DNA from 4 places in the Pseudarthrobacter adonitolis genome. Region 4 is predicted to be linked to each of the others. Evidence: riboswitches for the same ligand, from Rfam matches in the RefSeq annotation. Region 4 holds a riboswitch; each other region holds the start of a gene.
The links. Region 4 has a riboswitch for thiamine pyrophosphate ahead of thiC (phosphomethylpyrimidine synthase ThiC). Riboswitches for the same ligand answer to the same signal wherever they lie in the genome.
Positions count from the first base shown of each region.

Region 1: another riboswitch for thiamine pyrophosphate. It lies ahead of thiO (glycine oxidase ThiO); the one in region 4 lies ahead of thiC (phosphomethylpyrimidine synthase ThiC).
Region 2: another riboswitch for thiamine pyrophosphate. It lies ahead of thiD (bifunctional hydroxymethylpyrimidine kinase/phosphomethylpyrimidine kinase); the one in region 4 lies ahead of thiC (phosphomethylpyrimidine synthase ThiC).
Region 3: another riboswitch for thiamine pyrophosphate. It lies ahead of ACZYZ4_RS17785 (ECF transporter S component); the one in region 4 lies ahead of thiC (phosphomethylpyrimidine synthase ThiC).

Region 1 is NZ_JBVAYW010000001.1:405,584-413,054, reverse strand. It holds gene ACZYZ4_RS02080 (4a-hydroxytetrahydrobiopterin dehydratase) at 1-65, opposite strand, end outside; gene ACZYZ4_RS02075 (thiazole synthase) at 138-953, opposite strand; gene thiS (sulfur carrier protein ThiS) at 958-1,194, opposite strand; gene thiO (glycine oxidase ThiO) at 1,191-2,540, opposite strand; TPP riboswitch at 2,532-2,652, opposite strand; gene thiE (thiamine phosphate synthase) at 2,680-3,456, shown strand; gene ACZYZ4_RS02055 (RNB domain-containing ribonuclease) at 3,520-5,025, shown strand; gene ACZYZ4_RS02050 (DEAD/DEAH box helicase) at 5,318-7,021, shown strand; gene ACZYZ4_RS02045 (DNA-methyltransferase) at 7,030-7,471, shown strand, end outside.
Region 2 is NZ_JBVAYW010000002.1:393,139-400,609, forward strand. It holds gene ACZYZ4_RS04435 (glutamate-5-semialdehyde dehydrogenase) at 1-939, opposite strand, end outside; gene proB (glutamate 5-kinase) at 966-2,117, opposite strand; gene obgE (GTPase ObgE) at 2,107-3,696, opposite strand; gene rpmA (50S ribosomal protein L27) at 3,813-4,076, opposite strand; gene rplU (50S ribosomal protein L21) at 4,138-4,446, opposite strand; gene thiD (bifunctional hydroxymethylpyrimidine kinase/phosphomethylpyrimidine kinase) at 4,719-6,293, opposite strand; TPP riboswitch at 6,286-6,383, opposite strand; gene ACZYZ4_RS04465 (Rne/Rng family ribonuclease) at 6,485-7,471, opposite strand, start outside.
Region 3 is NZ_JBVAYW010000027.1:19,216-26,686, forward strand. It holds gene ACZYZ4_RS17780 (ABC transporter ATP-binding protein) at 1-1,342, opposite strand, end outside; gene ACZYZ4_RS17785 (ECF transporter S component) at 1,342-1,992, opposite strand; TPP riboswitch at 2,057-2,198, opposite strand; gene ACZYZ4_RS17790 (heme-degrading domain-containing protein) at 2,255-2,797, shown strand; gene ACZYZ4_RS17795 (DUF4235 domain-containing protein) at 2,839-3,102, shown strand; gene mnhG (monovalent cation/H(+) antiporter subunit G) at 3,211-3,633, opposite strand; gene ACZYZ4_RS17805 (MrpF/PhaF family protein) at 3,623-3,901, opposite strand; gene ACZYZ4_RS17810 (Na+/H+ antiporter subunit E) at 3,898-4,443, opposite strand; gene ACZYZ4_RS17815 (Na+/H+ antiporter subunit D) at 4,440-6,047, opposite strand; gene ACZYZ4_RS17820 (Na(+)/H(+) antiporter subunit C) at 6,044-6,637, opposite strand; gene ACZYZ4_RS17825 (Na+/H+ antiporter subunit A) at 6,634-7,471, opposite strand, start outside.
Region 4 is NZ_JBVAYW010000003.1:36,950-44,420, forward strand. It holds gene trmD (tRNA (guanosine(37)-N1)-methyltransferase TrmD) at 1-318, opposite strand, end outside; gene rimM (ribosome maturation factor RimM) at 319-864, opposite strand; gene ACZYZ4_RS04920 (RNA-binding protein) at 977-1,219, opposite strand; gene rpsP (30S ribosomal protein S16) at 1,221-1,637, opposite strand; gene ACZYZ4_RS04930 (hypothetical protein) at 1,850-2,287, opposite strand; gene ACZYZ4_RS04935 (VOC family protein) at 2,401-3,276, opposite strand; TPP riboswitch at 3,432-3,539, shown strand; gene thiC (phosphomethylpyrimidine synthase ThiC) at 3,534-5,351, shown strand; gene ACZYZ4_RS04945 (alpha/beta hydrolase) at 5,356-6,090, opposite strand; gene ffh (signal recognition particle protein) at 6,194-7,471, opposite strand, start outside.

The DNA of each region.
Region 1 (7,471 bases), on a different contig from region 4:
CCGGGCAGCGCGGCGAGGACGGCCTCGATCCGCTCCCGCGTGAGTGTGTCTTGCTTGCCGGCCATGGCGGCCTCCTTGGCTCGTCCTTTGAGCCCGCCCGTGCGGCTGGTCACGGGGCCGGGCCTGGAGAAAACGGCCTACAGAAATTCTGCCCGTCCTTCCATGGCCGATGACGCCAAGGCGTGCTCGCGGCGCGGAATCCTGCCGGCCGCTTTCGCCAGCCTACCGGCGATGACGGCGTGTTTGAAGGCCTCCCCCATAAGTGCCGGGTTCTGCGCACGCGTGACTGCAGTGGCCAGCAGCACGGCATCACAACCAAGCTCCATGGCCAGAGCGGCGTCGGACGCCGTGCCGATGCCGGCGTCCAGCACCACGGGCACCGAGGCGCGCGAGACGATCAGTTCGATATTGTGTGGATTCAGGATTCCCAGGCCGGTGCCGATGGGCGCTCCGAGCGGCATAACCGCGGTGGCACCCAGGGTTTCCAGCCGCAGGGCCAGGACCGGGTCATCGTTGGTGTAGGCGAAGACTTTGAAGCCCCGGTTTACAAGCTGTTCCGTAGCATCCACGAGCTCCACGGCGTCCGGCAGCAGGGTCTGTTCGTCGGCGATGACTTCCAGCTTGATCCAGTCGGTTTCCAGCGCTTCGCGGGCGAGTTCCGCCGTCATGACCGCGTCCCGGGCGGTGAAGCAGCCTGCGGTGTTGGGCAGGATCCGGATCCCGTGGTCCACCAGGAGCTGGAAAAGGGACCCCGATTCAGCGGGCGAATAGCGCCGCATGGCCACCGTGGTCAGTTCGGTTCCGGACGCCAGCAGGGCGGCGCCCAGCCCGTCGAGGCTCGGCGCGCCACCCGTGCCCATGATGAGGCGGGAGCCGAGCTCGACGCCGTCGATGACCAGCCTGTCTGCGGCCACGGGACGGTTTTGTGTGCTGATGTTGCTGGTTACTGTCATGGTGTCAGCCTCCCTGGACTGCGGTGACCAGTTCGACGTCGTCACCTTCGGCGAGGGCCGTGACGAACCACTGGCTGCGGGGTACTACTTCGGAGTTATGGGCGACGGCGACGCCGATTTTCTGCCCGTCTGTCGCCTGGCCGTTGGCTGCGAGCAGGCGGCCCGTGATCTGGCTGATGAGGGTGGTGATGGAGGCGTCATCCGCCACGGAATGGCGCGAGCCGTTGAGGGTGATGTTCATGCTGATTCCTTCTGTGGGTCGAGGTCCTTCGTGCTGCTGATGTCCTTTCGCGGGGACTGTGTGCCGGCTATGTGGTGCTTTCCTGAAAAGCGGGCCGGACTGAGCGCCCCCCATCGCGGGTCCGTCCGGCCGTCCAGCAGGTCCCGGCAGATGGCCGCCGCCGCCGGAGCAAGCAGCACTCCGTGGCGGAAAAACCCGGTGGCAACAATGAGCCCGGCAATGATCCCCGTGTTCCCTGTGCTTGGTGCGGACACCGGTACGCGGCCGAGGAGAGGTGCGTTGTCCGGGGTCGCCGGTCTTGCCCGTGCTGTGCATTCCAGGAGTTCAAGCTCCGAGACGGCCGGCACCAGGACCTGGGCGTCACGCAGCAACTGGTAGACGCCACCGGCCGAGACAGCAGCGTCGTCGCCTGAACCGGCGAGCGCGTCCTCTCGCTGCGTTGCCCCGATCACCACCGTGCCGTCCTGCCGGGGAACGATGTAGACGGGCACGCCATGGACCATCCCGCGGACCGTCGAGGTGAGGAGCGGGCGCAGGTGCTGCGGAACAGCCAGTCGAAGAATGTCACCGTAGACGGGCCGTAGCGGCAGGTGCAGTCCAACCGGCAGGCCATCCAGCGACGCCGCCTGCAATCCGTTGGCCACGATGGTCTCCCCGGCCTGGACACTTCCGCCGTGGGCGAGCTTCACGCCGCTGACGCGGCCGTCCTCCCAGAGAAGGGCAGCGGCCCTTTGGTCAACGGCGAATCCCCGGCGGGCACCTGCCACGGCGGTTCCTGCTCCCGGTTCGTGGACGGCCAGGACTTCCTGGAGGCACGCCAACAGTTTCCGTGGATCCACCTGGTGGTCTGCGGGGATGTCCAGGGCGCAGGATATGGCCGGGCTGAGCAGGGATTCCCTCGTCCTGGCCACACGGACAGTCAGGGGTTCCACCACCAGGCCGCTGGCCTGCTGCACGGCCCGAAGGTCCATCAGCGCCCGGCGGTCCGCAGCGTCCGCGCCGATGGCGAGGGTCGGCGTCGTCAGATATCCGGTATCTCCAGCCCCGGCCAGTGCGAGGTCTGCCGCGAACGCAGGCCACAGGCCGGAGGATGCAAGCATCAGCTCAAGGAGGTCTTCCTCCTGGTAATGCAGCTCGCTCACAGGAGCAAGCATGCCAGCGGCTGCCCAGCTGGCGCCGTTCCCGGGCGCGTCATCGATCAGCACCACGGAACGGCCGGATCGCCGAGCCGCCCAGGCTATGGCGTGGCCGATGACTCCGCCGCCGATGACTGCCACGTCGGCGTGCAGGACTGCGGCCGGGCCGGCTGATGCAGTCTCAGGTGGGCTGCTTATTGCAGGGGGCACGTGGTTCCTTCCCTACGCCGGTACTAGCCGGATCAGGTCAAGCGGTCGGCTCTGACGCCCTCTCAGCCCGGCCGCTTTGTGACGGCTGCAACGGGCTCCCGCAGTACCCGCCCAGTTTAGGGGAATTAGGCTGGTTTCCATGAACTCGCAATCCATCGCCGCTGCAGGCACGTCCTCCGCCAGCTCTTCCACCCCCGCATCTTTGACCGGAACAGACCCCGCTGGCGGCATAGGCACCGGCCTCCCGCACAGCGCCAGGCTGTACCTGTGCACCGAAGCGCGCCGGGACCGCGGGGACTTTGGCGAGTTTGTGGACGCGGCTTTTGCCGGCGGCGTCGACATCATCCAGCTCCGCGACAAGGCGATCGAGGCGGCCGAGGAACTGGAGTTGCTGGCCGTGCTTCAGGCAGCGGCCGAACGCCACGGAAAGCTGTGGGCAGTCAATGACCGTGCCGATATCGCGATGCTGTCCGGCGCCCCTGTCTTCCACATCGGGCAGAAGGACCTGCCGGTTGCTTCCGCCCGCACGCTCCTGGGCGGGCGCACAGCCATCGGGCTTTCCACGCACACCGCCGAACAGATCGAAGGCGCCATCCGGCTGTCCGGTGGGCTGACTGCCCAAGGCGGCCTGGACTACTTCTGCGTCGGACCGGTCTGGGCCACTCCCACCAAACCCGGCCGGGCCGCCGTCGGCCTTGACCTGGTGCGGTACGCGGCCGAAGCAGTCCGCGCTGCCGGTGGCACACAAGCCACGCTGCCCTGGTTTGCCATCGGAGGCATCGATCTCGGCAACGTAGAACAGGTGGTGGACGCCGGTGCCGGCAGGATTGTTGTGGTGCGTGCCATTACCGAAGCCTCCGATCCCGCAGCGGCCGCCGCGGCACTCCTGGCGGCCCTGGACGCGGGCGCATCCTGACAATCCCCGCGTGGCGGGCGGCGGGCGTGCACGATCCGTGGAAATCGGGCTAACCTGACTTTCGTGTCACATCATCGGTTGGCCCCCAATGTCCACGAGCAGACCAACGACCTCGCGGCGGCGCTGAGCGCCCTGCGGACCGAGCTGGAACTGCCGGGACCCTACCCGGCGGAGGCGGTCCGGGACGCGGAGGCGGCAGTGGCCGCACACGAGTTGCCGGGCGCTGACCTGACGGACGTGGACTTCCTCACCATCGATCCGGCATCATCCACTGACCTGGACCAGGCGCTGTTCATCGAGCGCGCGGGCACTGGCTACCGGGTGCTTTACGCCATCGCTGATGTGCCGTCCTTTGTCCGCCCCGGCGGCGGACTGGACGCAGAGACCCGCCGCCGCGGCCAGACGTTCTACGCCCCTGACGGCCGTATCCCGCTGCACCCGGAGGTCATCAGCGAAGGGGCCGGCAGCCTCCTCGCCGGGCAGCTGTGTTCCGCATATGTCTGGGAGTTCGGGCTGAACGACGCCGCGAAAGTCTCCAAGGTGGCTGTCCGAAGGGCCACCATCCGCAGCCGCGCCAAGCTGAGCTACAAGGGAGTCCAGGCCGAGCTCGACGCCGGAACAGCCGGTCCCGTCCTGCAGCTCCTGAAGGAAGTGGGCCTCAAGCGCGTCGAGCTGGAGCGCCGCCGCGGCGGTGCCAGCCTAAACATGCCTGAGCAGGAAATCGTCCAACTGCCCGACGGCGGCTACCGGATTGCCGCGGCGCCGCAGCTTCCGGTGGAGGACTGGAACGCCCAGATCTCCCTGATGACGGGAATGGCGGCGGCAAACCTGATGTTGGCAGGAAAAGTGGGCATCCTGCGCACCATGCCCGCCCCGGACGAGCGCTCCCTGCGTCACTTCCGCCTCCAGTCCGAGGCGTTGGGCAAGCCGTGGGACGGCAAAATCAGCTACGGCGAATACCTCCGCAGCCTTGATCCGACAGAGCCCCGGCAACTGGCCATCCTGCACTCCGCCGGCATGCTGTTCCGCGGCGCCAGCTACACGGCGTTCGACGGCACAGTGCCGGACGACGCCATCCAGTCCGCCATCGGCGCCGCCTATGCCCACACCACAGCACCGCTCCGGCGTCTTATCGACCGCTTTGTCCTGGTGATCTGCGAAGCCCTGAGCAACGGCAAGCCGGTACCGGACTGGGCGCGGGAAGCCCTGCCGTCCCTGCCGGAGATCATGGCCGGATCCGACCAGCTGGCATCGCGGATGGAACGCATGGCCCTGGACACCGTGGAGGCCGCACTCCTGGTCAACCATGTGGGCCAGGACTTCGATGCGATCGTGATTTCCGGCTCCAAGCCACAAAAAGACAACGGAAACGGCAACGGGAAAAACGGCAACGGCACCAAGATTGGCGCTGCGAAAAACGGGAGCGGTCCCTCGGGGATCATCCAGATCGCCGAACCCGCCGTGACGGCCCGCTGCGCTGGCGACCTGGAATCCGGCACCAAGGTGCGGGTCCGCCTGATCTCCTCCGATATTGCCGCGCGCGAGGTCCACTTCGAGCTCCTTGCCTGAACGATTAGCGCCCTGCCTGTTCGGCCCAAAGCCGGGATTCCGGGTCCGTACGGCTAGACTGAAGAAGTAGATATGGATGCCCGGTCGTTGATTTCCTTGATTTTGAATTCAACAAGCCCGCCCCTACGCGATCTTGAGATGCACCCGTTGGTCACCAGTGCCAGCATTTTGATAGCCCGCGATCGGCTTCCACTGGATTTGCTTGCGCGCCAGAGCGTGCTCCGGAACGGCCACGTTGGCCGGCCCGTTGAGCAGGCAGCGCCAATGCCCAAATGAATAAGGAAACTCCCCTGTGAGTGAATTGCATACCCACCAGATCCTGACTGATGACTCCGGCATCGAGACGATCGAACCCGAAGAAACCATCATCTCGGACGAGAAGCCGCACGAGATTGAGGAGAAATCCTTCGCTGACTACAACGTCCGCGCCGACATCGTGGAGTCCCTCGCCGACGCCGGGATCACCCACCCCTTCCCCATCCAGGCCATGACCCTGCCGGTGGCGCTTTCGGGCCACGACATCATCGGGCAGGCCAAGACCGGCACCGGCAAGACCCTCGGTTTCGGCATTCCCGCCCTGCAGCGCGTGGTAGGTCCGGACGACGCCGGCTATGACAAGCTCGCCGTTCCCGGCGCACCGCAGGCCCTGGTCATTGTGCCCACCCGCGAGCTGGCCGTTCAGGTGGCCAACGATCTCCAGAACGCGTCCCGGAAGCGCAACGCCCGCATCACCACCATCTACGGCGGCCGTGCCTACGAGCCCCAGGTGGAGGCCCTGCAGAACGGCGTCGAGGTTGTCGTTGGTACTCCCGGCCGCCTCATCGACCTCTACAAGCAGAAGCACCTCGTCCTGAAGAACGTCAAGATGGTCATCCTTGACGAGGCCGACGAAATGCTGGACCTCGGCTTCCTCCCGGACGTGGAAACGCTCATCGCCGGTACCCCTGCGGTCCGCCAGACCCTGCTGTTCTCCGCCACCATGCCCGGCCCGGTCATCGCCATGGCCCGCCGGTACATGACGCAGCCCACCCACATCCGGGCCGCTGATCCGGACGACGAGGGCCTCACCAAGCGCGATATCCGCCAGCTCATCTACCGTGCCCACAGCATGGACAAGATCGAAGTTGTTGCCCGCATCCTGCAGGCCCGCGGCCGCGGGCGGACCATCATCTTCACCAAGACCAAGCGCACTGCCGCGAAGGTTTCCGAGGAACTCGTGGACCGCGGCTTCGCCGCTGCCGCCATCCACGGTGACCTCGGCCAGGGCGCCCGCGAGCAGGCTCTCCGCGCCTTCCGCAACAACAAGGTGGACGTCCTGGTGGCCACCGACGTCGCCGCCCGCGGCATCGACGTCGACGACGTCACGCACGTTATCAACTACCAGTGCGTTGAGGACGAAAAGATCTACCTGCACCGTGTGGGCCGCACCGGCCGCGCGGGCAACAAGGGCACCGCCGTGACCTTCGTTGACTGGGACGACATGCCGCGCTGGGGCCTGATCAACAAGGCTCTGGGACTCAGCGTCCCCGAGCCCGTGGAAACGTACTCCTCCTCGCCGCACCTTTACGAAGAGCTGGACATCCCGGAAGGCACCAAGGGCCGCCTGCCCCGCAACAAGCGCGTGCTGGCCGGGGTCGACGCCGAGGTCCTCGAGGACCTGGGCGAGACCGGCAAAAAGAACACCCGCCCCAGCGGTGGCCGTGACGGCGGCCGCGATGGCGGCCGCGATGGCGGCCGCGACAGCAACCGTGACGCCGGCCGCTCCACCAGCCGCCGCACCGGCGAGCCCGGCGGACGCTCCGGTGACCGCCGTCGTCGTACGTCTGATGCGGCGACGGCCGGCACCAGCCCCGCCCCGGAACCGGCTACAGCGGCTCCGGCCGACGGCGAAGTGGACCCCCGTGCCCGCCGCAGCCGGACCCGGACCCGCCGCCGCAACGGCGAAGTGGTGGCCGGCGCCGACAACGGTGCGCAGCCCGGCAGCACCGAGGCATAACAGCCTCGATGACTGACACCGTCTGGGCGCCGGACGGCAGCAACCTGGTGGTTCACGCGGACAACGCGGAGTTCCTCCCCTCGCTGCCGGACGGCGCCTTCACCTTGATATACGTTGACCCGCCGTTCAACACCGGCAGGGTCCAGAAGCGCCAGGAAACCCGGATGGTGCTGAACACCGACGGTGACGGCGACCGCGTGGGCTTCAAGGGGCGTTCCTACGACACCATCAAGGGCGCCCTGCACCGGTACGATGACGCCTTCAGTGACTACTGGTCATTCCTGGAACCCCGGCTGGTGGAGGCCTGGCGGCTGCTGGCAGACGACGGCACGCTCTACCTCCACCTGGACTACCGGGAAGTCCACTATGCCAAGGTGATGCTTGACGCGATCTTCGGCCGCGAGTGCTTCCTCAACGAGATCATCTGGGCGTACGACTACGGTGCCCGCG
Region 2 (7,471 bases), on a different contig from region 4:
CGCGGCGGCGACGGCGGGCAGCACGGTGGACCGCGAATGGACCAGCAGGGTCTCCACGGTGTTGCAGACGCTGGGCCGCTGGGTCTTGGCGTTCAGCAGGATCTCCACCGCCATGTCCTCACTGGCAGATTCGTCGATGAAGATATGCACGTTGCCCTCGCCGGTCTCGATGACAGGCACTGCGGCGTTCAACACCACGGACTGGATCAGATCCCGGCCCCCGCGCGGAATCAGGACATCAACGCGCCCGCGGGCCCGCATCAGCGCGTTCGCGCCTTCACGGCCGTACTGGTCCACTGTCTGCACGGCATCGGCGGGCAGCCCGACGCCGTCCAGGGCTTCGCGGAGAACCTGAACCAGGGCTTCGTTGGTGGCTGCAGCGGCGGTGCCGCCACGGAGGATAACGGCGTTGCCGCTCTTCAGCGCAAGGCCGGCGATGTCCACGGTGACGTTGGGCCGGGCCTCGTAAATGGCTGCGACGACACCCATGGGAACGTTTACCTGACGCAGGCGGAGGCCATTGGGGAGGGTCTGGCCGCGGACCACGTTGCCAACCGGGTCAGGCAGGTTGGCCAGGTTCTCCAGTGCATCCACAAGTCCGGTAATGCGGGCGGCTGTCAGCGTCAGCCGGTCCAGCATGGCCAAGGAGGTGCCGTTGGCCTTGCCGGCGGCAACATCCTTGGCGTTGGCGGCCAGGATCTGGTCCTTCCGCGCCAGCAGGGCAGCGCCGATGGCGCGCAGGCCACGGTCCTTCCAGGCCCGGTTTGCCCTGGCCATCCGGCGGGCCGCGTGCCGTGAGCGATCGGCAATTGCGTGGACAGCAGCCTCGACGTCCCCCGGCGACAGCGGGACAACTGATGCAGGCGCTTCCGGGGCAGCGGGAACGGCAGTCTTGTCCCCGGAAATCGCAGCAGTGTGGTGGGTCATTGCCTCAGTCATGATCCAAGTTTAGGCGAGCCGCGGGCTCAGACCAGTACCAGGTCGTCAACGTGAACAACTTCACGGTCAAATCCGCGGCCCAGCGCCTTGCCCAGTTCCTTGGTGGACCGTCCCAGCATCTGCGGCAGTTCCGCCGCGGAGTAGTTGACGAGGCCCCGGGCAATCACCGTGCCGTCGGCACTGACCATTTCGACGGCGTCGCCCGCCTCAAAATCGCCGTCAACCGCCGAGATGCCGGCCGGAAGCAGCGAGGTGCGGCGGTGGCACACGGCCTTGACGGCGCCGTCGTCGAGAAACAGCCTGCCATGGACGGAGGCAAGGTGCGCAAGCCACAGCAACCGGACCGGCTTGCGGGCGCCATTGACCTTGAACCAGGTGCCAACGTCCTCGCCGGCCAGCGCGGCGGCGGCGTTGGCGGTGGAAGTGACCAGGGCGTGGATGCCCGAGCCGGCCGCTATGGTGGCGGCTTCCACTTTCGTGGTCATGCCGCCGGTTCCCACGCCGGCCTTTCCCGCCTTGCCGATGGTCACGCCGTCGAGGTCATGCGGACCTTCCACGAGCGCAATCCGCTTGGCGCCGTGCGACGGCGGACCGTCATACAGGGAGTCGACGTCGGAGAGCAGCACCAGCGCATCGGCGCGGACCAGGTGGGCCACCAGGGCAGCAAGGCGGTCGTTGTCACCGAAGCGGATCTCGTGCGTGGCCACGGTGTCGTTTTCGTTGACCACCGGAAGGACGCCAAGGTTGAGGAGCCGGTCCAAGGCACGGAAGGCGTTGGTGTGCTGGCTCCGGCGCATCAGGTCATCGGCGGTGAGCAGCACCTGGCTGACGGTCACGCCGTGGGCGCCGAACGCCTGGGTATAACGGGCCATGAGCAGCCCCTGGCCCACGCTGGCCGCCGCCTGTTGCGTAGCCAGGTCCCGTGGCCTCTTCGCGAGGCCCAGCGGTGCCAGGCCGGCCGCGATGGCGCCGGAGGACACCAGGATGATCTCGGTCCCGGAGTTCCGCTTGGCTGCCAGCGCATCGGCGAGGGCCGTCAGCGATTCCTCCGAGATGCCGCCTTTGATACTGGTCAGCGACGACGAGCCGACCTTAACAACAATCCTGCGGGCATCCGAGAGTACGCTGCGGTCCGCGGTCCGCTTGCGTGGGACCGCGGTGACGGCGTTACTGGTCATCTTCTGCGCCCAGTCCACTCTCCTTGACCGGCATGGCGGCGCGGCGGCTGCTGACCGATTCGGTCCAGATCCCGGCCTTGCGCTCGGCCTCGAGCTCGGCGCGGGCGGCGGCCTTGGCCTCGCGGCGTTCGACCTGCTCGTCCCGCTTCTGCCCGCGAGTGGGCCGGTCGCCGATGTCGGCGAAGCGGACGTCGGTGCCACGGGGTGCCGCCAGCAGTTCGGCACCGGCCATCATGGTGGGCTCCCAGTCGAAGACAACGCCGTCGTCCTCGCCTATCACCACGGTGTCGCCAGGCATGGCGCCCTGCTTGAACAGTTCGTTTTCGACGCCGAGCTTGGCCAGGCGGTCCGCGAGGTAGCCGATGGCTTCCTCGTTGGTGAAGTCGGTCTGCTTGACCCAGCGCACGGGCTTGTCGCCCAGGACGCGGAACAGCGGTTCGAGGTTCTTCTCCTCGCGGCGGATCTTGAAACCGGACTCGTTGACGGCGCGGGGCCGGAGGATGGGCGGCTGGACCTTCGGCGGGGCAGCGGCGAGGGTGTCACGGGCGGCCTGGACGATTTCCGCCATGGCGAAGCCCAGTTGACGGAGACCCTCGTGGCTGGTGGCCGAGATCTCGAAGACCCTGTAGCCACGGGATTCCAGTTCGGGGCGGACGAATTCAGCCATGTCCTTGCCGTCCGGGAGGTCCACCTTGTTCAGGGCCACCAGGCGCGGGCGGTGATTCAGCGGGACCACCTCACCGTCGGTACCCGCGTAGCTCATGTCCACGGCGTACTTTTCCAGTTCGGCCTCGATGATGGCCAGGTCTGAGAGCGGGTCGCGGTCCGATTCAAGCGTGCCGCAGTCCAGCACGTGCACCAGGGCGGCGCAGCGCTCCACGTGGCGCAGGAAGTGGTGGCCAAGCCCCTTGCCTTCGCTGGCGCCCTCGATGAGGCCCGGGACATCGGCAATGGTGAAGCGGACATCGCCGGACTGGACAACACCCAGGTTCGGGATCAGCGTGGTGAAGGGGTAGTCGGCGATTTTGGGCCGCGCGGCGGACATGGCCGCGATCAGGCTGGATTTGCCGGCAGAGGGGAAACCCACCAGCGCGATGTCGGCGATGGACTTCAGTTCCAGTACAACGTCGCTGGCATCACCCTCGATGCCAAGGAGCGCGAACCCCGGGGCACGGCGCTTCTGCGAGGACAGCGAGGCATTGCCCAGGCCGCCAAGGCCGCCGGCGGCCGCCACATATTCGGCGCCTTCGCCGACAAGGTCAGCCAGGACTGTGCCGTCCTTGGCCTTGACCACGGTGCCGTCGGGCACGGGGAGGATGAGGGTCTCACCGCTTTTGCCGCCGCGCCAGTCGCCCATGCCCGGTCCACCGTTGGTGGCGTGGCGGTGCGGGGCGTGGTGGTAGTCAAGCAGCGTGGTGGTCTGGTGATCAACGCGCAGGATGACGTCGCCGCCGTCGCCGCCGTTGCCGCCGTCGGGACCGCCCAGGGGCTTGAACTTCTCCCGGTGGACAGAGACACAGCCGTGGCCGCCGGTACCGCCGGATACGTGCAGTACTACCCGGTCTACAAAGCTCGCCACGTGGATCTCCTCAGTGCTGATTCCTGTACGCCCAAAGGCGACAAAACGATTGTAATGCGGTTAAAAGAACAGTGGAGCGGACCAAATGGCCCGCTCCACCGCTTCAGAACTATTTGTTACTCTGCAGCTGCAGCAGCAACGATGTTAACAACGCGGCGACCGCGGCGGGTGCCGAACTCGACGGCTCCCGGGGCCAGTGCGAACAGTGTGTCGTCGCCGCCACGGCCAACGCCGGCGCCCGGGTGGAAGTGGGTGCCACGCTGGCGGACGATGATCTCGCCTGCGGAAACTACCTGACCGCCGAAGCGCTTGACGCCGAGGTACTGGGCGTTGGAGTCACGACCGTTGCGAGTGGAACTCGCGCCTTTTTTATGTGCCATTTGAAATGCCTGCCTTTAAATTCTGGGGAATCTGCTGAAGAACCTGAACGCTAACGAAGAGTTACTTGATACCCGTGATCTTGACCTTGGTCAATTCCTGACGGTGACCCTGGCGCTTCTTGTAACCGGTCTTGTTCTTGAACTTCTGGATGACGATCTTCGGACCACGGAGGTCTTCGAGGATCTCAGCCGTAACCGTTACCTTGGCCAGGTCCGCAGCAGCAGAGGTGACTTTGTCACCGTCTACCAGGAGCAGTGCGGGCAGCTCAAAGGTGCTGCCGGCTCCACCGGGGACGCGGTTCAGGGTAACGAAGTCTCCAACGGAAACCTTCTCTTGGCGGCCGCCTGCGCGGACAATCGCGTACACCACTTGGGAACTCACTTCTCTCGACGTTTATTACTAAATTTGCGTGCTGAACCCGTTTCCATAATTGGCTGGGTTCTCGCTGTGCCTCAACGCCGTGGGGTCGTAACCCAAGTGTTGGCGTAAGCACCGAAGATCTAGAATACGCTAATTTTGCCTTCGGCCGCAAATGAGGCTGGTTACGGTCGGTTGTCTGTGATAGGACCCACAAGCAGGTACTGCACTGACAATCCAAAACCGTGCCTGACTATCCTACAGGCCGCGCGGGCCTGAGACTGTCAGGAGTGAATTCGCGGCGCGTCGAAGAATTCCACTTCGAACCGGCATGACTGCCTGAACGCCACAAGCATCGCCGCCCGTTCATCCGCGGAAGCGCTCCGGCCGGCCTCGTCAGCCATGGCGACGGCGTCGCGGGTGGCCTGTGCGAAGTCCTCGTCAGCATAGGCCCGCAGCCAGTCGGCGTAAGGGTGCGCTGCAGGGGCACCGGCAGCCAGGAACTCCGCGTGGAGGGTCTGTCCCACGTCGGCGTACAACCAGAAGCACGGCAGCACCGCCGCCACGAGGACCGCGTAGCTTCCGGATGCCGAGGCCGCCAGCAGGTGGTCCACGTAGGACTTGGTGACAGGTCCAAGGGCGGATTCCACTGCTCTGGTGCTCAGCCACGTGCGGTGCAGTTCGGATTCGACCTCAAGGCATTGCTGGGCCGACTTTGCCCAGAACAGCTGCGCGGCTTCCGTGGGCGCCAGCGCACTGGCCCGGGCAAGGACACGCGAATAGCCGTTGAGATAGATGGCGTCCTGAGCGAGGTAATAGGCGAACTGTTCCTCAGCCAACGTGCCGGCCCCCAGGTCGCGAATGAAATCCAGCCCATAGATGGCCTCAAGATCCGGCTCCGACGCCCGACGCAGCGTGTGTGCAAATTCGCCGACTGCCGGAACCCGCTGCATGTGGTGGAAGTGGTTGATTGGGCCGTTGCCTCCGCCCACCTCCAGCTGGGCAGAGGTCTGCAGCGCACCAACCAGCCATGGCTTAACCTTCCGCAGTGCGGCCTCCCAGTCCCCCAGCCTTGCCTGAGCCGTAGCCATGGCCGACGACAGCGAGCAGCCGGTGCCGTGGCTGTTGCGGGTGGGAATCCTGTCCCCGCTCACTTCCACCACCTCCTGGGTGAGCAGCCCAGTGGTGTTGACCAGGGCATCCGGGCACGCACCGCCGTCGAGATGGCCGCCCTTGACCAGGACGGTGGCACCGGTCGCGGCGGACAATTGCTCCCCTTGCCCGAGCGCATCAAGCCAGTCCCGCGCCTGCGGCTCCCCCACCAGGATGGCCAATTCGGCCAGGTTGGGGGTGATCAGGTCCGCGAGCGGGAGCAGCCCCCTCAGGGCCGCCTCGGCAGACTCCTGCAGCAGCCGGTCTCCGCTCGTGGCCACCATCACCGGATCAAGAACGACGACGGCGGGACGCACCTTTTCCAGCCAGTCCCGGACCACGCCAATCACCGCAGCGTCGCCCAACATGCCGATCTTGACCGCGTCGATGGTGATGTCGTCGCTGATGGCATCGAGCTGCTGGCGCAGGAAGGACGCCGGCGGGACGTGAACCGCCTGGACCCCCTGTGTGTTTTGGACCGTCAGGGCGGTGATGGCCGCCATCCCGTAGCCGCCAAGCGCCGCAATGCTTTTGAGGTCGGCCTGGACGCCTGCGCCACCTGACGGGTCCGATCCGGCAATGGACAGCACCCGCGGAACGTCACGCAGCACCTTGACCGCAGAAGAGCGGCCTGGTGCGGGCCGGAGCCCAGCGGGGGTTGCCGTAGTCAGGGGTGTTGCAGGAGGAAGGACAGAAGTTGAAGCCAAAGGAGGACATCCCTTCGCCGGTGCTAACCGGACAGGTTCAACGGGTGTGGATCTCAGCCGGCTCTCTGCGCGGCACCCCGTGTCAGTCACCAGCCTAGCGTTCCTCAGGACTTAACGCCGGACGCCCGGACGCAGCCTGTGATTCACAGACACGTCCGGGCGCCGTTGTAGTGGCTTGCCCTACTGTTTGGTCAGAGCTCCGAGGCCGGAACCCCTACGCCCAGGATGATGGGCGCGTTGGTGGCCGCCGGCTTGTCAGCCACGGGAGCCTTGACGGACTCCGGGGCCTTGGCGGCGTGGGTGTGTCCGGCGGCAGCCGCCGGAGCGGCTGCGTGATGCTCCACGGACGTGGCGTTGGCTGCGCCCTGGGCACGGCTGGCACTCCGGTTCCGACGGGGTCGGCGGGCGGGGGGCTGCTTGGTGTGGTCGGAGTAGTCCTTCTCCGCCACAGCGGGCTGCTGATGACGGACAGGTTCGGCCGGCTGGCTTTCAGTTGCCCGGGCTGCCGCCGGCGTGCTTTCCGCTACAGGGGCCGGCTCGCCAAGGTGGGCGAAGGCCTCTGCGAGGCGGTCAAGTGTCAGGGCAGGTGCGTGCGGCTGGTCCTCGTGGTGCTGCACGAACGGCAGCACCACCTGCTCGCCGCCAAACGTCAGTACAGCGGCCGGGCGGCCGTTGGAGTCCGTCTCGGACCGCTCAGCCGGAGCCGGCACCGGCGCAGCGGGAGTCTGGCCCGCGGCAGCTGATGCGTGAGCCACTTCGTCGTCGTGCATGTGCGCAGCGTGGGCTGCGGCCGCAATGTTCGCAAGCGCTGCCCGCGTGGCCTCAGCCTTGGCATGGCGTTCGGCATCACTGGGTTCCGGGTGGACCGTATGGATCTGCATCGGAGCTGCCGGCGCCGTTTCCAGCGGCTGGCCGCCCCGTCCGCGGCGGCGCTTCCGGTCAGTGCGGCCACCCGGCTGGCTGTCCGGGCGCTGGCTGTCCGTGCGCTGGCTGTCCGTGCGCTGGCTGTCCGTGCGCTGGCTGTCCGGGCGGTGATCCGCACGCTGCACGTGGTGCTCTGCGGCTACGGTGTTGGCGCGGCGGTGCTCCACGGGGTCGTCGTGGGTGACGATTCCGCGGCCTGCACAGGTTTCACACTGCTCCCCGAAGACTTCCAGGAGCCCGGTGCCCATGCGCTT
Region 3 (7,471 bases), on a different contig from region 4:
TCAGGCGCAGCCGTTCCAGCAGCTCATCAACCCGCTCCTCGCCATGCCCCAGATGCCGTGGGCCGAACATCAGTTCGTCCAGCACGCGGCCGGTAACAAACTGGTGCTCGGGCTCCTGGAAGACTGTTCCGACGCGGGAAATCAGCTGGTTGGCCTTCCAGTTGAAGGGATCGATCCCCGCGCCCTCGGAAAGCTCGACGGCGGCGGACACCTTCCCCGCTACCGGCGCTAGGAGTCCGGCGAGCGTCAGCGCAAACGTTGACTTGCCGGCGCCATTGGGCCCCGTGACGGTGAGTGCATGGCCGGTACGGACCTGGGCCGTGATGCCCGACTGCACCGGCACGGGCGGGATGGTCCGGAAGCCGCGGCGCCGCGGACGCTCGCGGGAGACGGCTAGGTCCTCGGCGGCCAGCAGCAGGTCACCGGAGCCTGTGGACGCGCGGCGGCGGGTTGCCGGGACATAGCCCGGCACCCAGACGCCCGCGCCGATCAGCATGTCCCGTGCCTCCGCGAGCACCTGGTCCGGCGGTCCGTCCAGCAGGACTGCGGAAGTAGCGGCGGAACTTCCTGCGGAGCCCGCTGCCGAGCCCGGCTGCAGCACCACAACCCGGTCCACCAGGTCTTTCCAGACGGACACGCGGTGTTCCACCACCACCAGCGTGGCACCGGTTTTGTCCAGGCAGCGGCCCACGGCGTCCCTGACTTCCATCACACCGGCGGGATCGAGGTTTGCGGTGGGCTCGTCCAGCAGGATCAGCCCGGGCCGCATCGCGAGGATCCCGGCCAGCGCCAGGCGCTGCTTCTGCCCCCCGGAAAGGGCCGACGTCGGGTGGTCCAGCGGGAGCCCGGCGGCACCTGGCCCGCCGTCTGCGTTCAAACCAGCGCCACCCAAACCAGCGCCACCACCCGCACTCCGCAACCCGACGTCGTCGAGCGCTTCATGGACGCGCCGCCAGATCTCGTCCCGGGGAACGGCGAGGTTTTCGGCGCCGAAGGCGACGTCGTCACCCAGCCGCGAAAGAACCACCTGCGTTTCGGGGTCCTGCTGCATCAGGCCCGAGCGGCCGCGCTGCCCGCGGGGCACCACGCCGTCGATCAGCAGCGAACCGGTCTCGTCGGCGTCGTCCCCTTCATCACCCAGCACCCCCGCGAGCGCATGCAGCAGCGTTGACTTGCCCGCCCCCGACGGGCCCAGCAGCAGCACCCGCTCGCCCGGAGCGATATCAAGGTCGAGCCCGTGGACGGCGGGGGCGGAACGCCCGGCATGCCGCCAGCCCCAGCCACGGGCGGACACCGCGGCGGGGCGCACCCCTGCCGCGGCACCGGCGTCGGAAGCGGTCATTAGTTGAACGCAGGCTCCGAAGCTGCCTTCCGCGATGCGAAGGAGCTCAGCACACCAGTCTTGGCGAGGCCGCGGGTGGCGACCCAGGACAGCGCCCCGGCGATGACCGCACCCGAAAGGGTGCAGAACAGGATGTAGGCGAGCTTGTCACCGGGTTCGTACGCGATGTTCCAGCCCCAGGGCATGAAGGAGTCATTCAGGCCGCAGAAGAGACCCGCCCCGGCACCGGCCAGCAGTGCGGCGATGAGGTTGTACTTCTGGTGCAGGAAGGACTTGAACCGGAAGTTGCCGTACACCAGGAGGAAGAACACCAGCTCGGCGCCGAGGCCCTGAAGGAGCCCGGAGATCAGCACGGTGGCGCCGTACTGGGAGCCCATGATGAGTTCGCCGGTGGCGGCCACGGTTTCGCAGAAGAGCGCCGCGCCGGGCTTGCGGATGATGAGCATGCCCAGCACAGCCGGGATCATCCAACCGCCGGCGATCAAGCCGGTCAGCGGGGGGTAAACCGCGTTCATGGGGGCGGAAACGATTCCGGCGCCCTGGGACCAGGCCCAGAAGATGACGCCGCCGGTGATCGCGATGAGCGCCGCCACCACAATGTCCACTACGCGCCAAGTATTGCCGGTTTTTTTGATTGATGCAGTTGTCATTCGGTCCTCCTGAGGAACAGGAGGGGAAAGTGCCCCGGCGTGCGGCGCTGCCGCCGATACCGGACACTTCGAGAACTCGACTCCCTTGCGCCGGTACTAACCGGATCAGGTTCGAGGGTCTGCGGCTGTCCGCACTCTCAGCGCCCACCTGCGGTTCCCTGGCAATGCCAGTGATGTCCGACGGCGGCGCTCCCCTGTCGTAATAAATCTGCCCTGATGGGCGTGATCCAGTTTACACCGCGGGCGGGGTAGATTGTGGGCCATGACTGCCAACAACCCGACTGTGACTGCGTTCAATCCCGATTCGACGGTGCCCCAGCCGGCGGGGCTGCTTGAGGCCCTGATTGCCCGGGTCGAAGCCGAGATCAACGAGCTGCAGTTTCCGCATTTCAGCAAGGACGACTCCCTCAACCTCGGGCTGCTCCTGGTGGAGCTGGGCAAATCGCGCCGGCTGCCCATCCCGATCGACATCACCAAGGGCGAGCAGGTGCTCTTCCACGTTGCCCTGGACGGCGCCACCCCGGACAACGAGCGCTGGATCCGGGCGAAGCAACGCACCGCCGCCAGGTATGAGATCCCGTCGCTGCTAGTGGGCCTCCGCGGCAGGCTGCACGGCGGCCGGATCGAGGACCACGGCTGGTTCGACGAGTCCACCTACGCCCCGCACGGCGGCTGCTTCCCGGTGTACGTCGCCGGCGTGGGAGCCGTGGCCACGGTGACGGTTTCGGGCCTGCCCCAGCAGCAGGACCACGATCTCGTGGTGGAAGCCCTGCGGGAGATTCTGGAGTCCATGCAGCCGGGTTAGGCTAAAGACAGTCCCGGATCCGCTCACAAGGAGTTCAACGAATGAACCTGTTCATCAAGCTGCTCGGCACTGCAATCAGCCTCGGCGCCGGATTCGTCGGCACCAAGATGGTCAACACCGTATGGGAAAAGTCCACCGGCAGGAAAGCACCCACCGGCAGAGACGAAGACACCCCCACGAGCCTCCGCTCGGCGCTCACCTTCGCGCTCATTTCAGCCTCGGTCAGCACCATCATCCAGGTTCTCGCCAACCGCGGCACGCAGCGGGCCATCGTGCGCTTCGCCAAGTCCCAGGACATCGTCTAAGCCCACCACCAGCAACCGCTGAGTTTTTGTCCAGATAACTGCCTCTAATCGGCCGTGACGCCGTGTTATCTGGACAATAACTCACGTGGGGCGTGCGGCGAGTGACGCTCAGTCCCGGCGGTCGCCGTCGGATGCTTCATCCCGGGCTGACTCGTCCCGGGCGGATTGCGCCGCCTTCTGAACCACGGCTTCAAGTTCATCGGAGCTGAGCAGCTCGCGGTGCAGGTGTTTGGTGCGGTAGCCGGAGCGGCCCACCATATGTGCGGAAACGGGCACCGTCAGCAGCTGGAAAATCCAGGCCCCCAGCAGCACCGGCCACACCCACCAGGTGCGCAGCTGCAGGCCGATCGCTGCCAGGAGCAGAAACAGCCCCAGCACCTGGGGCTTTGTGGCCGCGTGCATGCGGCTCAGCAGGTCAGGGAAGCGCAGCAGGCCGACGGCGGCGGCGAGCGACATGAGGGCACCCACCACAAGGAATATCGCCGACACGGTATCGATGACGTTATCTATCACGCTGGCCTCAGGATTCATTGGCCTGCTCCCGCCGGTCGGCCACGAAGCGCGCGACGGTCACCGAACCGATGAAGCCGACGATGGACAGCGCCACCAGGAGCATGAGGTTGTTGAGGTGCCGGTTGACGGCCATGTCGATGCACAGGGCCGCGCCGAGGATCGCGAGCAGGACGTCGGAGGCCAGCACCCTGTCCAAGAGCGAGGGGCCGCGGGAGATCCTGATGATGGCTCCCGCCGCTGCCAGCGAAAGAATGACTGCCGTGACAGCCAGGACGGTCTGCATCATGCTGCGGCCTCCTGCCGGATTGCTTCGAGTTCTTCGCGGGTGCCCATGATCCTGATCAGGCCCGCTTCGATGGAGCGGACTTCCTTGCGCAGGTTCTCGATCTCTTCCCGGCTGCTGACGTTGAGCGCGTGGAGGTACAGGGTGGACGTTGACCGGTCCACTTCCACCACCAGGGAGCCCGGGATCAGCGAAATCACGTGCCCGGTGGCGGTGACCATCAGGTCCTGATGGCTTCGCAAAGGGACTGCGACGACGGCGTTGATCACCTTCGGGCCGCGGACAGCCGCCAGAAACATGACCTCGATGCTGGCAGCCGCCACCCTGCCCAGGAAACGCAGGGCAAATGGCACGGCGTGCAGAATGTTGAAGCGGCCGCTGAGTTCCACCGGCGGCAGGTAGAACATCCGGGCCACGAGCACGGCCAGCAACGCGCCGAAGAGCAGGTTGCCGGGGCTGAAGTCCTGCCACAGGGCAGCCCAGACAATCACCAGCCATACCAGCAGGGGCAGTTCCTGGCGCAGGGAAATCCGGCGGCGGCTCATTTGCCCCCTCCGTCTTTCAGGGCCAGCGGGGGAACTTGCGTGTCCTCGCCCAGTACGGCCTGGATGTAGGCGGACCTGTCCAGCATTTCGTGGGCGGCCTGGTCCGAGACGGTGAACAGCGGGCCCGCGAAGACCGTGAGTGACACACCAAGGACCACCAGGCCCAGGGTTGAGCCCACCATGGTGCGGGGCAGCAGCGTGACGTTTTTGCGGCCGGCCCGGCTGCCGGTATCCGAATCCTCGGGCTCGGCCAGCAGGACCGGGTCCGGGTGCTCAGCGTCCGAGGGCTTGCGCCAGAACGCGCGGTTCCAGACCCTCGCAACGGCCAGCAGGGTCAGGAGGCTGGTGGCCACGCCGCCGATCACCAGGGCGTAGGCCAGGGGCGTGCCCAGTTCGATGCCCGCCTGGATGAGCCCCACCTTCCCCAGGAACCCGGAGAAGGGCGGGATCCCGGCCAGGTTCATGGCGGGGATAAAGAACAGCAGGGCCAGCATGGGTGACAGCTTGGCAAGGCCTGCCAGCCGGTCCACGGAGGAACTGCCGCCGCGGCGTTCGATCAGGCCCGTGACCAGGAAGAGACTGGTCTGGATGGTGATGTGGTGGGCCACGTAGAACACGGCGGCCCCCAGCCCCGCCACCGAGGACATCGCCAGGCCAAACACCATGTAGCCGATGTGGCTCACCAGGGTGAAGGACAACAGACGTTTGATGTCGCTCTGGGCCAGGGCGCCCAGGATTCCCACCACCATGGTCAGCAGCGCCGCCACCATCAGCGGAGTGTTCAGGCTGTCCCCGGGGAAGAGCAGGGTTTCCGTGCGTACCATCGCGTAGACACCGACTTTGGTTAACAGGCCGGCGAACACGGCCGTGACCGGCGCCGGCGCCGTGGGGTAGGAGTCAGGCAGCCAGAACGAGAGCGGGAACACGGCCGCCTTGATGCCGAAGGCCACCAGGAGCATCACGTGCAGTAGGGTCTGGGTTCCCTCGTCCAGGTCCGAAAGCTTGATGGCGAGGTCGGCCATGTTCACTGTTCCGGTGGCGCCGTAGACCATGGCGATGGAGATCAGGAACAGCACCGACGACACCACGGAAACCACCACGTAGGTAACTCCGGCGCGGATTCGGGGGCCGGTTCCGCCCAGTGTCATCAGCACATAGCTTGCCGTCAGCAGGATCTCGAATCCGACGTACAGGTTGAAGAGGTCCCCGGACAGGAACGCGTTGGACACGCCGGCCACCAGGATCAGGTAGGTGGGGTGGAAGATCGACACTGGAGCGTCCTGGTCGCCGTCGGCCATGCCCTGCCCTGTGGCGTAGACCAGCACAGCGAGGCTGACGGCGGACGACACCACGAGCATGAGGGACGAGAACTGGTCCACCACCATCGTGATGCCCCACGGCGGCAGCCAGCCACCGATGTTCACGGCGGCGGTTCCGCCGTTCCAGACCGAAGCAAGCAGCGCGCACTCGAGCAGGAGCGTCAGGGACAGCACGGCAATGCTCACGGCGCGCTGGGCGCGGGAGTCCCGGATCAGCAGGAAGGCCAGGGCGGCACCGAGGATGGGAAGCACGACGGCGAGCGGGGCAAAGCTTGCAATGTTCACTTCATACCTCCTTCGGGACCAGGGGTTACATTCCGCGAGCCGGGTTGCTCTTCAGCGGCGGCATCCGCGGCAGGAATCTCCTTGGCACCGGCCGTGACGGAATCGCCGGCCGCTTCCGGGCCGTCCGACGTCGAGGCGTGGTCCGAGACGGAGCTCCCGTCGCTGCCAAGCATCGTCAGGGGAAACTCGGAAGTCTCGGCCGGAATAGGGGCGTCGTCTTCGGCGTCGAAGCGGGGCGTCTCGGCGACGCGGAGGTCCTCGACGTCGTCCTGGATCTCATCCTGGCGGGCCAGGACCCATGTGCGGTAGATGATGCCGAGCATAAATGCCGTCACGGCGAAGGAGATCACGATCGACGTGAGGATCAGGGCCTGCGGAAGCGGGTCTGCGTATTCCTGGGCGCCGGTGTCCTTGTTGTACAGCGGCGCCAGGCCGGCATGGCCGCCGGTGGCCAGGATCAGCAGGTTGGTGGCGTTCGCCAGCAGCATCAGCCCGAGCAGCACCCGGGTGAGGCTGCGTTCCAGGATCAGGTAGATGCCGCACGCATACAGGGCACCCATGACGGCCAGCAGGGTCAGGTTGACGCTCATCTTTGGCCCTTCGCGGTGGTTTCGGCAGGGACGCCCACGGGTTCCCGCACCTGGGCAGCGGCAGGGGCGTCATCGGTTGGCGAGTCCTCGGCAGGCTCGTCCTCGGCGGGCGCAGTTCTCTGCTCGTCAAAGTGTTCGTCGATCTCGGCGCCCAGGCTGCGCAGGACGTCCAGCACCAGGCCGATCACCACGATGTATACGCCGATGTCGAAAATGGTGGACGTGACGAACTTGATGTCCCCGAAGACCGGCAGCCAGAGTTCGATGATGGCGGACTGGAATACCTGGCCTCCCAGCAGCAGCGGTACCACGCCGGACGCCGCCGCAGTGGCGAGCCCGATCCCCAGCAGGGTACCGGCGCCCACGGGGGTGGCCTCGCGCAGTTCGAACCGGCCGCCGGCCAGGTAACGCATTGCCAGGGCAAGCCCGGCAGTCAGGCCGCCGGCGAAGCCGCCGCCGGGGAGGTTGTGGCCGGCCAGGAGGAGATAGAGCGAGAAGATGATCAGGGAGTGGTAGATCAGCCGCGTGACCACTTCAAAGATGATGGAGCGCCGTTCCGGTGCCAGGGTCCGCCCCGCCACGATCCAGGCATCCCGGGCGGAGGCTGCGAATTTGCGGCTGATGGCCAGCGCCGCTGCCTCCCGCGACCCGGGATCCACCGCAACCTGGCGGCCTACACTGCCCTCGGCAATGGTTTCTGAGACCCTGCTCCGGTCGCCGCGGCCGCGGACGAAGATGAGGCTGGCAACACCTGTGGCGGCCAGGGCAAGGACGGATATTTCACCGAAGGTGTCCCAGGCACGGATGTCCACCAGGGTCACGTTGACGATGTTC
Region 4 (7,471 bases):
GTTGAAGCGCTCCCCTGCCGGCGATGGAACGATCAAAACCGGCTTGGCTGGCTCGCCCGCTGTGGTCTCGGCGCTTACTGCGGCTTCACCGGCTGCGGCGACAGCGGCCAACGCCTGCGCCCACGGCTCAGGCTTCATCACCATGCCGGCACCCCCGCCGTACGGGGTGTCGTCCACTGAGCGGTGCTTGTCCGTGGTGAAATCACGTAGGTCATGGACGCGCAGGTCCAGCAAGCCGTCCTGGCGGGCCTTGCCAATGAGCGAGAGCTCCAAAGGCGCCAGGTACTCCGGGAAGATACTGACGACGTCGATTCTCATCTACGAACTTTCCTCCGGTTCGCCGGTGCCGGCCTCGCCGTCGTTGACCTCAAAGAGTCCGTCCGGCGGCGTCAGCAGGACAAAGCCGTCGGCCACATTGACCTCCGGAACGATCTGCTCCACGAACGGGACAAGGATTTCCTTGCCGTCAGGCGTTTCAACCACGAGCAGGTCCTGGACGGGCAAGGTGTGCAGGGCGGCGACCTTACCGACTACCTGCGAGCCCACCCGAGCTTCGAGCCCCACCAGTTCGTGCTCGTACCAGCCTTCGTCGTCGTCCTCGTCCAGCTCTTCGGTTTCGATGAAGAGCTTGGCGCCACGCAGGGTCTCTGCCTGGTTGCGGGTCTCGATTCCCTCGAACGCAAGCAGCAGGATGTCCTTGTTCCACCGCGCACTCTCAACAATGAGCGGTCCGGCCGAAGCAGGCTCCACCACAAACTCCGTACCAGGAACGAACCGGTCCCCCGGAGCGTCGGTCAGCACCTGGACCGTCACTTCTCCGCGGATTCCGTGCGGTTTGCCGATTCGTGCCACCTGAAGCTGCATCTGTTCCTCTGTCTGTGATCGTGCCGGGATTAGGCGATGTGGTGAAAGCACTCCGGCCCCTCCACCGTTGCTGGTGGAAGGGCCGGAGCAAAAAACTGATGTTGCCGAGCGCTTAGCGGCGGCGGTCGGTGTCGACGACGTCGACCCTGACCGGCTCGCCGTCTGCCAGTGCCGCCACAACGGTGCGCAATGCCCGTGCCGTGCGGCCCTGGCGGCCGATCACCCGTCCCAGGTCATCCTGATGAACACGAACCTCGAGGGTGTCCCCGCGGCGGTTGTTCTTCGAGCTGACCTTGACATCCTCCGGCGAATCAACGATTCCCCGGACGAGGTGTTCGAGCGCTTCTGCCAGCAATCTACTCAGCCTCGGTGGTCTCTGCTTCGGCCGGGGCCTCGGCTGCGTCAGACTGCTTTGACTTCTTGGTGATGGCTTCCGGGATAAGCACGGAACCCTTTTCCGGGGCAACAAAGGCAACCTTCGGAGCTTTAGTCTTCAGGGTGCCTTCCTGACCCGGCAGGCCCTTGAACTTCTGCCAGTCACCGGTGATCTTGAGGATCGCGGCAACCTGCTCGGACGGCTGTGCGCCGACGCCGAGCCAGTACTGGGCACGGTCCGTGTCCACCTCGATGTATGAGGGCTCTTCGGTGGGGTGGTACTTGCCGATCTCTTCGATGGCACGGCCGTCACGCTTGGAGCGTGCGTCCATGACGACGATGCGGTAGTACGGTGCGCGCATCTTGCCAAAGCGCTTAAGGCGAATCTTTACGGCCACTTTTGTGGTCACTCCTGTTTCAGAAAAGGGGTGAACCGACGTTCTGCACCCGTGGGGCGGGCCATACTTGAGGGTTCAAAGGACAGGATCCAGACGCGGAGAGAGGGGCCACGCAGATCGAGTACCTGTTTATTGTGCCAGATCAGCGTCCGGATTTCGACTTGACACGTACGGATGGAGCAGCCGGGCGGACCCGGCAGGCCGCAGCCGGCCTAGGACGACCAGACATAGACCCCGGTGCGCGCGGCGTCATCGATCGAGTTGGCCAGCTCAGCGAACTGCTGGACATACGTCCGGGCCTCGGCCGCGCCGAAAGGCATGTCATCCTGGGCCGCCCACTTTTCAGCGACATCGTCCAAGACATTGCCGTCACCTTCAGTCTCATAACTGAGCAGGTCCGCCAGCGCACGCACCATCGCCGGCGGAACCCCGAGGAGGGAATCACTGGCCACGTCAACCATGGCCAGTTCGTAGTCCGCGCCACCGGCGTGCACCGCAGCACCGGCAAGATCACCAAGCTGTTCGATTTCGAAATCGCTGATTCCGGGAATCCGCAGGGCTCGGTCCGCCGGGGAGCCGCCCGCATCCAGGACGACTGCCCGCTTCAGCGCGGCATCGTGCGTGGAAACAAAAATTTCAGTGAAGCCCATGGGAACAGCCCTCATTCCGTCGACGGTGCGGCCCAGAAGGGCTGCATCAAGTGCCGCCCCGGCCGTTCAGAATCAGCCTAGTACAAGGCGTGCCGCACATTTGGCATCCGTACTCAGCGGACGGCGACACGGATACTGTTGCGCCACGGATCCTCGAAGCTAAGCTCGGCGCCCGTGTGGTGCGAGGCCACGCCGGCGACCTTCAGGCGGTCGGCGAGCGCTCCGACGTCGTCCCCGGATGGGACTTCGATGAGCACTTCACCAAGGCCCAGGGTGTCCTTGCGGGGACCGGCGCCGCGGCTGTTCCAGACGTTCATGGCCATATGGTGGTGGTACCGGCCGGCGGAGACAAACAGTGCCTGCCCGTGCCAGCCTGCGGTCTTTTCGAAGCCCAGCGTGCCCACATAGAAATCGTGCGCCGAACGGACGTCGCCCACCTGGAGGTGGACGTGGCCCACGCCGGCTTCGGTGGCCTGCTGGCCGTTCAGGGATTCCTGGGTCAGGTGCTGCTCAAGGTAGCGCTGCGGCGGCAGTGCCAGGCTGTCCATCACCACATCCTTCCCGTTCCAGGACCAGTTTTCGCGGGGCCTGTCCCAGTACAGTTCGATGCCGTTACCTTCGGGGTCATTGAAGTAGAAAGCCTCGCTAACGAGGTGGTCGGCGCTACCGGTGAAGGACCGGGGTTCGTACTGGGCTGCGGTGGCTACCGTGACTGCAAGCGAAGCCTGGTCGTCAAAAAGCAGCGCGGTGTGGAACAGCCCGGCCTCGCCCCTGCCAGGCAGGCTCAAGGACGGGGCGGCCGCGAGATGGACCAGCGGGCGCTGGAGCCGGCCAAGATAGACGCCGCCGTCCTGTTCGGCGACAACCTCCAGGCCGAGCGCACGCTGGTAGTAGTCGGTCATCAGCTTCATGTCGCCCACCTTGAGCATCACGGTGCCCATGGAGAGGCCGGCAGGAAGGACATCCCGGCTGGTGGCTTCTGCAGTCATTGAACGCTCCCGGTCCGTTGGCCTTCGAGGCCGAAGGCGGCTATAACTCCAATTTACTTGAAGCTTCAATGCAATTCAAGTGGCTGGGCCGACAGGTTGCGACCGCATCCCCGTGACTGCTGTCACCAGGCCACCCTCGGCCTGTGGTAGCTTCGACTTGACCACACGGGAGCCCTTGCAGGGGCTGAGATCGGGCTGACGCAGCCTGCGACCGTTGAACCTGTCCGGGTAATGCCGGCGAAGGAAGTGAGTATTCATTGAATACACAAGAAACACAGCTGATCCCTGCCCAAAGTGAAGCCGACCAGGATCAACCGGTCCGGCCTGGAACCCAGTCACTGAAGTCCCACTCGCTGGCTTTCATCAATGATGACGCCACCGGGATCCGGGTTCCCGTGACCGAGATCGCGCTGGAACCGTCGCCGAACGGCGAGGCGAACGGGCCGTTCCGGACCTACCGCACGGCCGGTCCGGGCAGCGATCCGGTGGTGGGCCTCAACCCGTTCCGCTCGGAGTGGATCGCCGCCCGCGGCGACACCGAGCCCTACAGCGGCCGGGAGCGGAACCTGCTCGACGACGGCAAGTCGGCAGTGCGCCGCGGCGCCGCCTCCGCGGAGTGGAAGGGCGCGCAGCCCGTGCCCCGCCGCGCCGTCGAAGGCAAGACCGTCACGCAGATGCATTACGCACGGCAGGGCGTGCTGACGCCCGAGATGCAGTTCGTTGCCCTCCGCGAGAACTGTGAGGTGGAACTGGTCCGCAGCGAAGTGGCGGCCGGTCGCGCCATCATCCCCAACAACATCAACCACCCGGAATCCGAACCGATGATTATCGGCAAGGCTTTCCTGGTGAAAATCAACGCGAACATCGGCAACTCCGCGGTGACCAGCTCCATTGCCGAGGAAGTGGACAAACTCCAGTGGGCCACCCAGTGGGGCGCCGACACGGTGATGGACCTGTCCACCGGCGATGACATCCACACCACCCGGGAATGGCTCATCCGCAACTCCCCCGTGCCCATCGGTACGGTGCCCATTTACCAGGCACTGGAGAAGGTCAACGGCGAGGCCAACGCACTGACGTGGGAAATCTTCCGCGACACAGTCATTGAGCAGTGCGAGCAGGGCGTGGACTACATGACCATCCACGCCGGTGTGCTGCTGCGTTACGTGCCGCTGACGGCCAACCGCGTCACCGGCATCGTCTCCCGGGGCGGCGCGATCATGGCGGGCTGGTGCCTGGCCCACCACCAGGAGAACTTCCTTTACACCCACTTCGACGAGCTTTGCGAGATCTTCGCCAAGTACGACGTCGCGTTCTCCCTGGGCGACGGACTGCGCCCGGGAGCGACGGCGGACGCCAACGACGCCGCCCAGTTTGCCGAGCTGGACACGCTGGCTGAACTGACCCAGCGGGCTTGGGATTTCGATGTGCAGGTCATGGTGGAAGGTCCCGGGCACGTCCCGTTCCACCTGGTGCGGGAGAACGTGGAACGCCAGCAGGAACTTTGCAAGGGCGCCCCGTTCTACACACTTGGGCCGCTGGTTACGGACATCGCTCCGGGCTATGACCACGTCACGTCCGCTATCGGCGCCACCGAAATCGCCCGCTACGGCACGGCGATGCTTTGTTACGTCACGCCCAAGGAACACCTTGGCCTGCCGAACAAGGACGATGTGAAGACCGGGGTGATCACCTACAAGATCGCCGCCCATGCGGCCGACCTTGCCAAGGGCCACCCAGGCGCCCACGAACGGGACGACGCCCTGTCCAAGGCCAGGTTCGAATTCCGCTGGCGCGACCAGTTCGCGCTGTCCCTGGACCCGGTCACGGCGGAGGCCTTCCATGACGAGACGCTGCCGGCCGAGCCGGCCAAAACGGCGCACTTCTGCTCCATGTGCGGCCCGAAGTTCTGCTCCATGAAGATCAGCCAAGACATCAGGGACGAATACGGTTCGGCAGATTCGCAGGCGGCCATCGCCGAGGCCTACAGCGGGATGCGCGAAAAGAGTGCGGAGTTCCTGGCTGCAGGCGGGAAGGTCTACCTCCCCGAGCTTCGGATCCCTGCAGGGAGCTGACGACTCAGGAAGCCTGAGCTGAGCGTGACCTGCCGACGTCGGCGATGAAGGACCGGATGGCACGGTCACCTTCGGCAGAGTCCTGGGGCCGGTGCCCACCCGCAGCGATGCGGTGCAGGGCACCGGTTTCCTGCAGATATCCGGCAATTTCCTCGTAGAGCGGTTCCCAGCCACCCGTCAGGACCATGGTGGGGACGCCCGGAACAATGTGCAGCGGGGCATCCCAGGACGGCGCCTGCAACCGGAGCCGGCGCGCTGACCGTTTTTCCTCCGGCGTGGCGGACTCCTGCAGGTCCGCCGCGAACATTCTCCGCACGAACTCACGCTGAAAATCTTCATCACTGAGTTGGTGCCGGACGTCGAACAGCGGTTGCATCAGTGCCCTGTGGGCAGACGTGGCCGGAAGTTCGGCGGTCAGGGACAAGCACGCCGGTTCTGCCAGCGTGAGGGAAAACACCAGATCGGGGCGTTCGACGGCGGCCATCATGGCCGCGATGGCGCCCTGGGCATGGGCAACAACATGGCCGCCGGCGGCACCGCGGCCGTCCTCGGCCAGTGAGCGCAGGATGATGGCGGTGTCGTCGGCGAACGAGGACTCCACGGGTTCAGCGACGGGGTCAAAGCCGTGCCGCCGCAGGAACAGGGCGTCGTACGTCAGCGCCATTCCGTGCTGGCGCGGCCACGCCGCCGCACCGAAAGGTCCGGCGCCGTGCACGAACACTACCCGCTGTTTGAACATGACCCAACCCTATTCCACGGCGCCGACATCCCAATTGGGCAGCGGTAAGTGTCGTTATGAGTGCTCAAAACGACACCTGCTGCTACCCAGTCGGGAGAGGTGGTTACTTGCCGAGGAACTTGTCGAATCCCTTGGGCAGGTTCAGCTGCGAAGGGTCGAAGTCGCCGCCCTGCTGGCCGAACGCTGCCCCCGTGGGGAGAGCCTTCGCCGCGCCGGCCCGCCGTTCCTCGGCGTCCTTGAGCTCCTGGGCAGCTTTGGCAGGGTTGCCTGAGCGGGCCTTCTTCTTCGGGGCGTTCTTGCCGCCCTTCCGCGCACCGCCGGGGCCGCCCATACCGGGCATCCCGGGCATTCCCGGCATGCCGCCGCCCTGGGCCATCTTCTTCATCATCTTCTGCGCCTGGCCGAAGCGCTCCAGCAGGCCGTTGACCTCGGAGACATGCACGCCTGAACCGCGGGCGATGCGTGCCCGGCGGGAGCCGTTGATGATCTTCGGGGCGACGCGTTCGTGCGGGGTCATGGAACGGACGATCGCTTCGACGCGGTCGATCTCGCGCTCGTCAAAGTTTTCCAGCTGCTCGCGGATGTTCTGCGCTCCGGGCATCATCATGAGCATCTTCTTCATGGAGCCCATGTTGCGGATCTGCTGCATCTGGGAGAGGAAGTCGTCCAGGGTGAAGTCTTCCTGGTCGGCGAACTTCTTCGCCATCCGGGCGGCTTCGTCCTTGTCCCAGTTCTTCTCGGCCTGCTCAATCAGGGTGAGGACGTCACCCATGTCCAGGATGCGGGAGGCCATGCGGTCCGGGTGGAACAGCTCAAAGTCATCCACGCCTTCGCCGGTGGAGGCGAACATAACCGGCTTACCGGTGACCGACGCAACCGACAGTGCGGCACCGCCGCGGGCGTCGCCGTCGAGCTTTGACAGCACGATTCCGGTGAAGTTCACACCCTCGTCAAACGCCACAGCCGTGTTCACGGCGTCCTGTCCGATCATGGCGTCGATCACGAACAGCACTTCGTTGGGGACGATGGCGCGGCGGATCTCGCGCGCCTGCTCCATCATCTCGGCATCAACACCGAGGCGCCCGGCGGTGTCAACAATCACGACATCGTGCAGCTTCTGGCGCGCTTCCTCGACGCCGGCGCGGGCGACAGCGACCGGGTCACCGGCGGGGTGCTCCAGTTCCGAGGTGGCTCCGGGATGCGGCGCGAAAACAGGAACGCCGGCACGCTTGCCGACAACCTGGAGCTGGGTGACGGCATTGGGCCGCTGGAGATCACATGCCACCAGGAGAGGGCTGTGGCCTTGAGCCTTGAGCCATTTGGAGAGCTTGCCCGCGAGGGTGGTCTTACCGGCACCCTGGAGGCCAGCCAACATGATGAT